3 regions of the Paenibacillus sp. FSL R5-0486 genome follow, and region 1 is predicted to be linked to each of the others. Evidence: riboswitches for the same ligand, from Rfam matches in the RefSeq annotation. Region 1 holds a riboswitch; each other region holds the start of a gene.
The links. Region 1 has a riboswitch for thiamine pyrophosphate ahead of MKY01_RS04690 (ECF transporter S component). Riboswitches for the same ligand answer to the same signal wherever they lie in the genome.

Region 2: it holds a riboswitch for thiamine pyrophosphate, as region 1 does, so the genes downstream of both, MKY01_RS02415 (ABC transporter substrate-binding protein) here and MKY01_RS04690 (ECF transporter S component) in region 1, are expected to answer to the same signal.
Region 3: it holds a riboswitch for thiamine pyrophosphate, as region 1 does, so the genes downstream of both, tenA (thiaminase II) here and MKY01_RS04690 (ECF transporter S component) in region 1, are expected to answer to the same signal.

Annotation. Positions count from the first base shown of each region.
Region 1 is NZ_CP150237.1:1,038,477-1,042,745, forward strand. Features, by position in the region: gene MKY01_RS04680 (pectate lyase) at 1-138, shown strand, start outside; gene MKY01_RS04685 (copper amine oxidase N-terminal domain-containing protein) at 320-1,273, opposite strand; TPP riboswitch at 1,439-1,549, shown strand; gene MKY01_RS04690 (ECF transporter S component) at 1,779-2,372, shown strand; gene MKY01_RS04695 (ABC transporter ATP-binding protein) at 2,373-3,944, shown strand; gene MKY01_RS04700 (energy-coupling factor transporter transmembrane component T) at 3,919-4,269, shown strand, end outside.
Region 2 is NZ_CP150237.1:505,511-509,779, reverse strand. Features, by position in the region: gene MKY01_RS02425 (VOC family protein) at 86-472, shown strand; gene MKY01_RS02420 (NAD(P)-dependent oxidoreductase) at 490-1,245, shown strand; TPP riboswitch at 1,389-1,501, shown strand; gene MKY01_RS02415 (ABC transporter substrate-binding protein) at 1,808-2,848, shown strand; gene MKY01_RS02410 (thiamine-binding protein) at 3,073-3,363, shown strand; gene MKY01_RS02405 (ABC transporter permease) at 3,363-4,121, shown strand; gene MKY01_RS02400 (ABC transporter ATP-binding protein) at 4,159-4,269, shown strand, end outside.
Region 3 is NZ_CP150237.1:3,704,077-3,708,345, reverse strand. Features, by position in the region: gene MKY01_RS16430 (zinc-dependent alcohol dehydrogenase) at 1-1,021, shown strand, start outside; gene MKY01_RS16425 (hypothetical protein) at 1,053-1,253, shown strand; gene MKY01_RS16420 (spore coat protein) at 1,265-1,561, shown strand; gene tenA (thiaminase II) at 1,772-2,431, opposite strand; TPP riboswitch at 2,548-2,645, opposite strand; gene MKY01_RS16410 (endo-1,4-beta-xylanase) at 2,852-4,269, opposite strand, start outside.

The sequences.
Region 1 (4,269 bases):
GTAAAAGATTCGATTATGCGTACAGACAGCAGCACATCACAAGGGAAAATTACGAATACCCGTTATTCCAAAGTACCAACGTTGTTCAAGGGGTTTGCTTCAGGGAAAACGAGCCAGTCTGGGAACACGCAATATTAGACAGAAGATTGAATCGCTGGAGTTGGTAAAAGTTTAAGCTCTGCTTGTAATTTGAAGTTAAAATATAACGCCAAAAAGAGCGTTCCAAGGTCATTGTTACAATGACTTTGTGGGACGCTCTTTGTAATGCAGATGTCATAGTATAGTTCTGCTGAGCAATGTTTTATAGAGGATGCTCAAATTATTGCTCTCCCGGAACTTCAACGATGACTTTGCCTTTCTCGGGGACAACAGAACCGGTATCAATAGAGTCCAATTTGTTCATGATTTCGTAAGAGGTTTCTTCAAGCATGCGAGAGTACTTAAATGATACGAGTGTTTGACCTGTTACGGAAGGACGAGTCCCTGCTTCAGCAACGGCTTTGTTTTTAATAAAGAACAGGTCACCGATGGTTCCGGCATTTTTGCTGATGTTAGCCTGCCATTGTAGCAGTGCACTTCCATTTTTAAGGATATAATAACTGATCAGATCGTTATCCTCAACAACGAAGAAACGATCTTTTTTGTCTTGTTCAAAAATGTATTCAATGGATGAATCCACTGGACCCAAAGGGTTGCGAATGTCCAGACGTGCTTGTCCCAGTTCAGAGAAGCGTGGCAGATGCAGTGCGGCTTCACGCGCCACAGTCAGATCGGAACTGTTATATTCTTTTACAATCGTAGCATCGGTAGTGTAAATGTAGGCTTCCTTGGCCTTCTGGTTCCACTGCACCTTGGCACCAAAAGCTTCACCGATGGCACGGAGCGGAAGCATCGCTTTACCATTCACCAGAATCGGCGCTGAGGATAATGTCGCATTCTGACCGTTTTTCTTCATTGTTTTGCTGTTAGGTGTAAGGACATACTTATCGCTGCCTGTGCTAATGCTGATCTCTTTTGTTTTGTTATTGTAACCAAACGTATAGTTGCCGAGGAATTGAAGCTCCGTCAATGCCACGTACGTAATACCCTGCCGTATGACAACATCATATTGAGCTTGAACATTGTTAATATAAGCTGTCGGTTTAGGTTTAGTTGTTGCGGCTTCCGCCACAGTGGATGAGAGTAAGGCAGGTGCCGTGCCTGCGGTGAGTATCGAAGCGGCAAGGACCATTTTCCATGTTTTAAGCTGCCAAACAGAATTGTAATCTTTCATCACTATCAATCTCCCTTCTAATGTTTAAGACGGACTACATAACCTAAATGTTTCATATTATGGAAAGTGAACCATCAGATTCTTTCCCCTGTTACCCCAAATGAAGCATGATGATTTTTCTAGGGATTGCCACAAATACCCATCTGATGTACATTAGAAGCAATGAAATAAGTGAACCGGGAGCTCAATGAAGTTGGGCTGAGAGAGCGGCCTTGTGCCGCTGACCGTACATCTGATCTGGGTAATGCCAGCGTAGAGAACATGGATTTGCGATATGTAAGGGTGAATTGTGGGAATGAACGTGGATGAACAACAGACCTCTTTGAACTGTGGTGGTGTATCTGCCATGACGGAGGGGGGCTGGTTGATATTCCGTATTTTCGACATCCATCCAATACATCATTGTGAGGATTGTACACTGTACGTAAGGCCTGCCCGGAACCGGGGAGGCTTTTTCGTTTATTTTGATAACCCCCACAGGGAACAAAGGAAGGACGTAGAGAAAATGGCAACAAAAGCAGGCAACAAGCGATTGAAACTAACGGATATTCTGGTAACCATCGTGATCGCAGTAGTGTTTGGGGTGATTTACAAGATATGGGGACCTACATATGACTTGATGAAACCATTTGGCGTTCATGCGGAGCAGATGATCTACGGCATGTGGTTTATGGCGGGCACGTTTGCTTTTGTTATCATTCGTAAACCAGGCGTGGCTATTCTTGCCGAAGTTGCGGCATCAACGGTAAGTGCTTTTCTGGGTAGTGAATGGGGCATGTCCACACTTGTATACGGTCTGTTGCAAGGATTGGGAGCCGAGATATTCTTCGCCGCATTTTTGTATCGCAAAACCAATCTGTTTGTCACCTGTCTTGCAGCCATAGGAGCCGCAGCGGCTTCGCTTTTGCTGGATTACCAGTACGGGTATATTGATTCACTCTCGGCCTGGAACTACACGTTATTTATCGGATTCCGCTTCATTGGAAGCATCTTGATTGCTGGAGTGTTCGCTTATTATCTCGCCAAAGCATTGGAACTGACTGGTGTAACGCGCTCACTTAGACCGGTATCCAAACAAGATTATGAGGCGCTGGATTAGATGAGCGGAGAGGAAAATTCGCAAGCGGTAAGTGTGACAAATCTAAGATGCAAGTTCCCGGGAGAGGAAGCCTTGATATTTCAAGGCTTGTCTCTTTCTGTGCGTCAAGGGGAGAAAGTGCTGTTGCTTGGCCCAAGTGGCTCCGGTAAATCGACGTTATTGCAAATTCTGAGCGGTCTGATACCCCGTTCGGTTGAGATTCCGATGAAATGTGATGATATTCAGGTTCCCGCCCAAGCAGGAGTGGTCTTTCAAGATCCGGATACCCAGTTCTGTATGTCCTTTACGGATGAAGAGATCGCATTTGTTCTGGAAAACCGAAATATTCCGCGTGAAGAGATGCCTGCTCTGATTGAATATTATCTGAAACAAGTGGGGTTATCCTTTGAACAGAATCGTGTATTGATCCAGTCCATGTCTCAGGGGATGAAGCAGCGTCTTGCGATTGCTTCGATGCTTGCCATGGACCCGGAGGTATTGTTTTTGGATGAACCCACTGCACTTCTGGATGATGAGGGGACTTCCCAGGTATGGGATACCGTCAAACGGATCGCCAGTGACAAAACGATCATCATCGTTGAACACAAAATAAACAAGATTGTGGATATGGTCGACCGCATCATTGTATTATCACCTGAAGGAAAGATTGTGGCGGATGGGCCAGCACAGCAGGTATTTACAGATGAACGGGGCAAGCTGAAGGCTTATGGAATCTGGTATCCGGGTGTGTGGGATGAGCACGAGCAGGCAACTAAGGAAGAAGAGGGAAGTACTTCTGGAGAGCTTCAAGTGTGTGTGGACCACGGCATCTCAAGTTTGGAAGCACAGCAATCGTCTGGCTTATCCGATACACCGGGTATATCCCTCATCTCTCACGTCTCATCCTTATCACCTGTATCACCCGGCTATCTGCCTGCACTGGACTTGCAACAGTTCACCGGATGGCGTGGGAAAACACCCTTCATTCAGGTAGAACAGGCCAAAGTATGGCATGGGGATTGGATTGGTATTGTCGGAGCTAATGGAGCTGGCAAGAGTTCATTGTTGTTATCTCTGATGAGTATCCTGAAAACAACAGGTCATTATGAGGTGGACGGTCAGCCTTCTGGCAAAACGGAGCAGCTTGCAGATCGAATTGCGTTTGTATTTCAGAACCCGGAGTTTCAATTTGTGACCAACACGGTCGCGGAAGAAGTGGAATTCTCATTGCTGGGGGGCAGGCTGACAACGGAAGAAAGACTTGTCAGGACTGATCATATGTTGAATCAATTTGGGCTAATAGCCCTCTCCGAGCGCCATCCCTACCAATTATCGATGGGGCAGAAACGACGCTTGAGCGTTGCCTCTGCACTGGTGAGAGAGCAGCGAATACTGCTGTTGGATGAACCTACTTTTGGACAGGATGCCCGCAATACGTTTGCCATGTTAGCACAGCTGGAGCAATTGCGGAGAGAGGGAACAGCCATTGTTATGGTTACCCATGATCGTGAAATCGTAAAAAGATATTGCACCCGAATCTGGATGGTAGATGAGGGGAGGTTATCTGATGCAACTGTCGTTTCCTCACCGTGAAACCTGGCTTCATAACGTCAATCCGGGATTAAAGATGATCATTCTGACGATGATGTTTGTCATCGTTATCCTCATTCACAATCTGAATGTAATGACCAACGTTGCGATGGCGATGATGTTATTACTGTGCTGGACAGGTCATCCGTGGTACAGATTGATACTGTACGCATCACCATTCATTCTGGTGTTTATCTCGACGTCTACAGGTATGATGATGTTTGGTAAGGGCGAGACCACATGGTATAAGTGGGGACTGATCCACATAACCGAAGAGAGTTTCTATCGCGGTCTACACTTGGGTTTTCGCTCGTTGACTATGGCCGCG
Region 2 (4,269 bases), 530 kb from region 1:
AATTGGATTTGACAACCATGTAGTACAGCTCTATGCTATCCCTTAAAATGGTAGAAACATTCACTACATAAGGAGGTTTTTGATTGTGAGTTTTCAAAAGCGCATTGACCACGTCGGCATTGCCGTTCGTGATCTGGAGACCACGCTGCGTTTCTACACGGAGATCGTTGGTCTTGAATTGAAAGACCGGGTGACCCATACCAACGGTATCATTCAGCTCGCCTTCCTTGGCTTCAATGGAAGTAATGAGACTGAGATTGAGTTAATTCAAGGATACAGCGACAAGCTGCCTTCTGAAGGTACGGTGCACCATTTTGCGATCCACGTGGATGATCTTGATTCTGAGTACAAACGCATTCAATCCACCGAAGCCGAATTTATCGACGGAGAGATTATCACACTGCCTAACGGTTACCGCTATTTCTTCATCTATGGACCTGAAAAGGAATGGATTGAGTTCTTCCAGCGCTAAGAATTGGAGCTGATTTCATGAACATTTTAATTACTGGCGCAGCCGGAAAAATTGGACGTGACTTGTCCCAACACTTGTCAGAAGCATTTCGCCTGCGACTAACGGATTTAAATATCGACAGACTGCATACGTATCAAGGGACCAGCCATGAGATCATGACACTGGATGTGACAGACCCCGAAGCCTGTCAGCGTGCTTGCGAAGGCATGGATGTGGTTGTACATCTGGCTGGAGATCCTTCCCCGAATGCCGGATTTTATGAATCGTTGTTGGACATCAATATCAAAGGCACATTTAATGTATTCCGTGCAGCTAAAGACCAAAGTGTACGAAGAGTCATTCTTGCAAGCAGTGCACAGACGATTGAGGGGTATCCCATTGATGCTCAAGTCTATCCGGACATGCCCACACGCCCACGGAATTTGTACGGGGTTAGCAAATGTTTTGGAGAATCGCTCGCTTCCTATTTTGCGTATACCGAAGGTTTACAAAGTGTAGCAATACGTATAGGTGCATATGATGATTTTCAACCGGACGGACCCGTGCTGGAGGCAAGGGATATGAGCGCGTATATTAGTCCGGCTGACTTGTGTGATTTGATGTTCAAAGCAATTACAACTACCGATCTGGAACCCTTCACCATACTGCATGGGATCTCGAATAATCGGTTTAAACGATTAAATCTGGAAACCACTCAGAAACAGGTAGGTTATGACCCAAAATCCGATGCTTTTGCACTCAGTCAGATTGCCTTATATGATTCCCCACGATAATTATTGAAAATAACACATCCAAACAGGCTGTTATACATATGTATAACGGCCTGTTTATAACTTATACGTGTCCCTATCCAGTTCATGACTGGACAGGTCCTACCCTCTGGCCTATAATTACACCTAGTAATGCCCGTAACTTCATAGTTTCCCAGGGGAGTCGGAATTGGCCGGCTGAGAGTGTATCCCACCAAGATACTAACCCTTAGACCTGATCTGGATCATGCCAGCGTAGGAATCGGAGTATATCGAAATGGCACAGCCCTATGGCTGAACGCCACCTCTCTAACGCCTGCACGCGTCCCGGAATACGGGGCGCTTTTTTTGTTACTATCAGAAAGTATAAGTTTGGAAGCATCACCTTCCTGATATTGCAAGAAAAACTGCCGCTAAGCGCAGTCTGGCTTCCTTGAATGACATCGATGGACGTTTTACTTATTCAAAAATAACGTCATCCGGATCTCAACTGGTATAAATCTGTCGATTTATGCAAGATGATTGGATATGAAGCCAAGGAGTACCCCGTGCCAATCGGCCGGACATACCGAAGGAGAGACCACAGATGAAATGGCGTAAAACGATGGGATTGTTGCTCTTGTGCGTGCTTATGGTGACTGTAGCCGCATGTGGTGGCAAAGAAGCTGCCCCAGCTGGGCAGAACGGCAACACAAATACGGAAAGCAGCAACGAAGGTGACACTGCCGCCCTGAAAGATATTAAAGTGGTGCTCGACTGGACACCAAATACGAATCATACAGGCCTGTATGCAGCTGTAGATCAAGGTTTTTATAAGGCCGAAGGCTTGAACGTGGAGATTGTACAACCAGGTGCCGGTGGCGCAGATACAATGGTTGCCTCCAATGAAGTGCCTTTTGGCGTAAGTTATCAGGAGAGTGTAACTCAAGCCCGCACACAGGGTGTTCCACTGGTATCCATCGCAGCAGTTATTCAGCATAATACATCCGGGTTCGCTGCTCCGGCGGATCGGAATATCAAGTCACCGAAAGATTTTGAAGGTAAAACCTATGGCGGTTGGGGTTCCCCAGTCGAAGAAGCCGTGATGCAATCCATTATGGAAGGCGACGGAGCCGATGTATCCAAAGTCAAAAACATTAATATGGGTGACGCCGACTTTTTCACCGCAGTAAAACGGGACATTGATTTTGCATGGATTTTCTACGCCTGGACGGGTATTGAAGCCGAACTGCGCGGGGAGCCCATCGACATGTTATATGTGAAGGATTATTCAGATGCATTGGATTACTACACGCCTGTCCTCGTAACAAACGAGCAGACGATCCAAAACGACCCTGAGTTGGTGAAAGCATTCCTGAAAGCCACCTCCGAAGGGTATCAATACGCAATTGATCATCCCGAAGACGCAGCAAACATTCTGATCAAGGCCGTACCGGATCTGGACAAGGACCTCGTACTGGCAAGCCAGAAATGGCTCAGTCCGAAATACACGGATGACGCCCCGCGCTGGGGTGAGCAAAAACAGGAAGTGTGGCAGAACTACACCGACTGGATGTTTAGCAAAAAACTGCTGGATGAACAGATCGATGTGAGCACGGCATATACGAACGAGTTCTTACCCCAATAAAATTTCTCATATAAAACGAACTTAAATTTTACACGAGGACGGAGAGGACAGAAATAACGTGAAAAAGCGAAGCGGTCGCCTTTATCACCGGATTTTCCCTTTAGAGAAAGGGAATCAAAAAAATCTGGGGATAACAGCGATTGGAAGGTTATTCTGTCATCGAAGTGGCAAGTGTAACAGTCATTAGTTCATTTTATATATCACGAAAGGAGCCGTGATCTCTCATGGCAAGCACACTACTTAGTATTCAGGTTATCCCGAAAACGCCAAATGGCGAGAACTCTTATCCTTACGTTGATCGCGCCATTGAAGTTATTCAGCAATCCGGCCTGAAATATCAGGTGAACGCGCTCGACACCACGATGGAGGGGGAACTAGAGGAACTGCTGGAAGTTGTCCGTAAAATGCACGAGGTACTCGTGGAGGCTGGCAGCCCAAGCATCATCTCCCAGATCAAAATCGCCCATAGCCCTACCGGCTTCAGCATGGATACCCTGACGGAGAAGTATCGCTAATGCCTGCCTATTTCAAAAGTGTATGGCCGCCCATTGTGGCGGTTATTCTCTTTATAGCGATATGGCAGGGAGCCGTCTCCCTCTTCCATATTGAGAAATGGATGCTGCCTTCACCGTCCGACATCGCCCGCGAAGCGGCAACCCAGGCCGAACGGCTTGGCATGCACGCTTCCGCAACCATTCAGTTAACGCTGATTGGATTCGCCGCTGGAACAGCGGTTGGATTACTGATTGCGATGGTACTGCATTTGGTCCCTTTTCTCAAGTCAGCCCTGTATCCTTTACTTATTCTTAGTCAAAATATTCCGACCATCGCGCTCGCGCCGCTCCTGTTAATCTGGTTCGGATTCGGGCTACTGCCCAAGCTGATTACAATCATTCTGGTCTGCTTCTTCCCCGTTGCAGTGGCGGCCATGGATGGCTTGACCCGTACTGACGCGGCGATGATGAACTATATGCGCATGGCTGGTGCGAAACGTCATCAGATCTTCTGGAAGCTGGAGCTCCCCCATGCGCTGCCATCCGTGTTCTCCGGTGTCAAAATCGCCGCTACCTATAGCGTGATGGGCGCCATCATCGCCGAATGGATTGGTGCAGACAAGGGTATTGGTTATTATATGATGTTGCAAAAGTCGGCTTATCGTACGGACCGCCTATTCGTGGCGATCATGATTATTGTCGCGCTCAGCTTGCTGCTCTTCCTGTTCATTGCCCTGCTGGAGAAGCTGCTCGTGCGCTGGCGGCCACAAAAGCGGTAGTAAAGAAGTAATCTGTATATTAGGAAGTGATGACCATATGAATCTGCAACAGGATGAACAAGTCCAGCCTGGACGAGGAGCAAGTGTAATGGAGCCAACGCACGGTGAAAAGTTTAACTCGGCTACGCCTGATCGACCTGCCAACACG
Region 3 (4,269 bases), 2.7 Mb from region 1:
TTCTGACCTTCATCTTATTCACGGGATGATCCCTAACCTTCAGGAAAACTATGTCATCGGACATGAGCCGATGGGGATCGTAGAAGAAGTGGGCCCTGGCGTGACCAAGGTAAAAAAAGGCGACCGCGTAATCATCCCGTTTAACATCGCATGCGGAGAATGCTTTTTTTGCAAAAATCAGCTGGAAAGCCAATGTGACAATTCCAACGAACACGGGGATATGGGCGCATATTTCGGCTACTCCGGAACGACCGGCGGATATCCCGGCGGGCAAGCGGAGTATTTACGGGTCCCATTTGCTAATTTTACCCACTTTAAGATCCCTGAAAACTGCGAACAACCGGACGAAAAGCTAAGCTTGATCGCCGATGCCATGACGACGGCATTCTGGAGCGTAGATAACGCCGGCGTTAAAAATGGAGATACGGTCATTGTGCTCGGCTGCGGCCCGGTCGGACTCCTGGCCCAGAAGTTCTGCTGGCTGAAAGGAGCTAAGCGGGTCATAGCCGTCGACTATGTCGATTACCGCTTAAAGCATGCGAAGCGAACAAACAATGTGGAAATAGTAAACTTCGAACAGGATAAGAATATTGGGAACACTCTCAAGGAAATGACCAAAGGCGGCGCCGATGTTGTCATTGATGCGGTAGGAATGGACGGCAAGATGAGCGATCTTGAATTTCTAGCCAGCGGTATGAAACTGCAAGGCGGCACCATGAGCGCATTTATCATTGCATCTCAGGCTGTTCGCAAAGGTGGCACCATTCAAGTCACTGGGGTATACGGCGGACGTTATAACGGATTCCCGCTCGGTGATATCATGCAGCGAAACGTGAATATCCGTTCCGGACAAGCTCCGGTCATTCACTACATGCCATACATGTACGAGTTGGTTACGTCTGGCAAAGTGGACCCTGGCGACATTGTTACGCACGTCATTCCGCTCAGCGAGGCCAAACGGGGCTATGAAGTGTTCGATACAAAAACGGACGATTGCATTAAAGTCATCTTAAAGCCTTAAATATGAATAGATACATGGGAGGACAATCTGAATGGATTCCACATACGCTTTGCATGAGATGCTCGAGGTACATGAAATAGCTGCGTTCAAGACGGTTTGTATGACTAAATCCAAGACCATGCAAGCTCTGGTAACCGACCCGGAGCTCAAGCAAATTTTGCAACAAGATGCGATCTTATCACAACAGCAGCTTCAGGAGCTCGGTGGAGTGCTGTCTAAAGCGACTGTATAGGAGATAAAAAAATGAACCCAATATTAGAACACATGACTGGTCTTAATACGCTGACCGATGACGTGATCGCAATGGATTTTTTGATGAACGCCAAGAGCGGTGTCAGAAACTACGCCATGGCTGTGACCGAATGTGCCACCCCCGAAATCAAACAAATTTTGATGAAACAGCTCGATGAAGCCATAGATTCTCATGAAAAGATATCAAATTACATGGTGCAGCATGGTTTATACCACCCTTACCATATTGCAGAGCAAATTCAGCTCGATCTGAAAAACATTCAGACTGCTATGAACATTCCGTCCTGACACCCTTTTTGATTTTAGCCAGAGACTTCAGAGAACAAAATGTCCCTGTGTCAAGAATTTCAACAATGAAAAAAGGCGGATACTATCCGCCCTTTTTTTGGCATCGTCACGAAACACGCTTATTGCAAGCGTTCCTTTACGTATTCTACTTATTTCTATCCTGAGACTGTTTATGGCCGCTGCTCTCTACTTTAATTGACTACAGTGAACTTAAGGCTCCAGCTTCCATGACATTTCCCAAAAATCAAGCTCAAAGCGACTGCACATCACGAAAATATCCTCCATCCGTTGGTACGTTCCCTCGCTACAGCCTTCTAATAGCTTATCAGTTAACGTCACTAGGGATTGATTGTTGCTGTTGTATTCAGAGGAAGCATATCCTGTGATCCACTCTCCGTAAAAAGGATGATCAGCTGCACCTGGCTTTTGGGCAAGGACTTGACCAATCTCTGCATAGCTCCATGAGCAGGCCAGAATGGATACAAGTACCTCTGCTATGCCACCCGCATGGGAAACAGAGAGCATATAGTTAGTATAGGCTGCATTTTTCAGGGCAGGTTTTACCTGGAAAACATGATCCTCTGTAATTCCTAATCGCTCCATATAAGAACGATGAATTTTCATTTCACCATTCAGGATGTTATCTACGTTTTCACTAAAAAACTGCATCAATTTGGGGTCGTGCGACTTGACAATACCTAGTGCAAATACGCGGGCATAATCGAACAGGTACAAGTAGTCTTGCAGCAAATAATAACGAAATTGTTCGACCGGTAAGGAACCATCTCCGATTCCTTTAACAAAGGGATGCTCAAGACATTCCTTCCACACAGGCTGTGCTGCCTGATATAGTCTCTCTGAAATAGTCAACATGTGTTCCTCCAATTCATAATGTACGTATTTAAAAACAAAAAAACGAAACATCCATAGGATGTTTCGCAGACAAATACACTAAAACAAGGGGGTTCGCATGAGCTACCCAAGTACAGTGTTTCATCGTTGCATCCCTACGTTGGCATTATCCAAATCAGGTAAGGTCGGTTTAACACCCTCTCAGCCGGTTAAGGCTCCCTCGCAAACGGTTGTATGTAGTTGATTACTATCTTATTCCCATAAAAGAAAAAATAACATCAATTTAGTATATCAAGGGCTGTTAAATATAGTCAAGGCAGATTGTATCCTCCCTCATCACCTTCGGTGACGTATGTAAACGATGGAAACCATCACAACAATGGTTGAGTTTCAGCCACTGTTATGATGGTTTCTATTCTTGCAACTACTGCCGATGGTTTAATGCCCGAGTTTGTTCTTTCCGACAAAAGTGAGTATTCCGTACTGGGAAGTATTTCTCCAGCTCTCATTGGTCGTATCATTCCACTTGGCTACGCTCTGCTTACCTCCGCCCTGGTTGTCGTTAATTTGGAGCTCGAAACCGAGAACATTTCCTGCTTTGGGCGTCAATGATTGTAAATGAATTCTGGCTTCTACGAGATATCCTTTATTTGTTTTCTTCACAGCACTTACAAGGCGTCCAGGTGAGGCACCCCCTGCAAAGGTTCCCACATTGTCTGCACTGATTCTGAACTGGGCATCATCATATTGAAAATACGGTGTGCGCTGGTGATTCTCGTCCAGGAAAATCTCAACCGAATCCTGATCCCATGGGTTGATACTATCTGTAATGATGTTTGGATCAGTGACGTCGATCAGCAGGTATAGATACTCACCTGACCACATTGCGCGAGCCACTGCCTCTGCACCTTCGCTCTGGTTCAACCGTTTTACTTCAAATGGTGCAGCCTTATTCCATGATGTGTCTTTCTTCCCATCAATCTGAACAATCCCTTGCACAGCTTGTGCAGATTTGGGCATAGGGGCGAGTTGAATCACGCCGTATTTGCTTGTATCCTGTTCCTGAGATTGTGTTCGATCATTCCAGTACAGTGGATTATAAGGTTGTGTCCCACTTGAACCGCCATCAGTCACACGGATATCCAATCCGGCTTCATATTCTGATCCGACTTGGATACCACCCCACGGAATGGACAATTCAACCTGATATCCGGCTTTGGTCTCGCGTACACGATATGAACGCTGCTCCACGCCCTCAGCTATGCCCGACCGCTTAATGATTACATGTCGGTCATCTACTTCATATGAAGTGGTCTTGCCATTATTGAGATCAACAAAAATATCTACTTTGTCATTCACATCTGCCTTCGCATTCTGAACATCCACGAGGATATACAGGTTACTATGATCCCATAAGGTGCGGAAACTGGCTGATCCCGAAGAGTCACCCTTCAGTGGAGTAGACACCGCTTTGTTCCAGAGCGGATCTTGTGACTGTTTTTTGATATCCGGTTTACCCGAAAGTGAGGCGGCTCTCTGTGTCAACACAGGCAAGCTGGATTCATCCACGAGTCCCCAATATGCTTTTTTGGCATTCAGGGCTGAATCAAACAGCATAGCCTGGTTGTTGTAAGACTTCTCATCTTGGAGTCCCCATAAGGTAACTGAAGAAATGTGATCTTTGTGTTTTTGGTACAAATCCAACAGTTCCTTATATCGATACGCCTGCTTTACCGCAACTTCATCGGACATCTCTTCACCAAATGGAATTCCGCTATCCACATCCAGTTCCGTGATCTGAATATCCAATCCAAGTTCGGCGAACATGCTGATCGTTTTTTCAATTTCCTTGATGG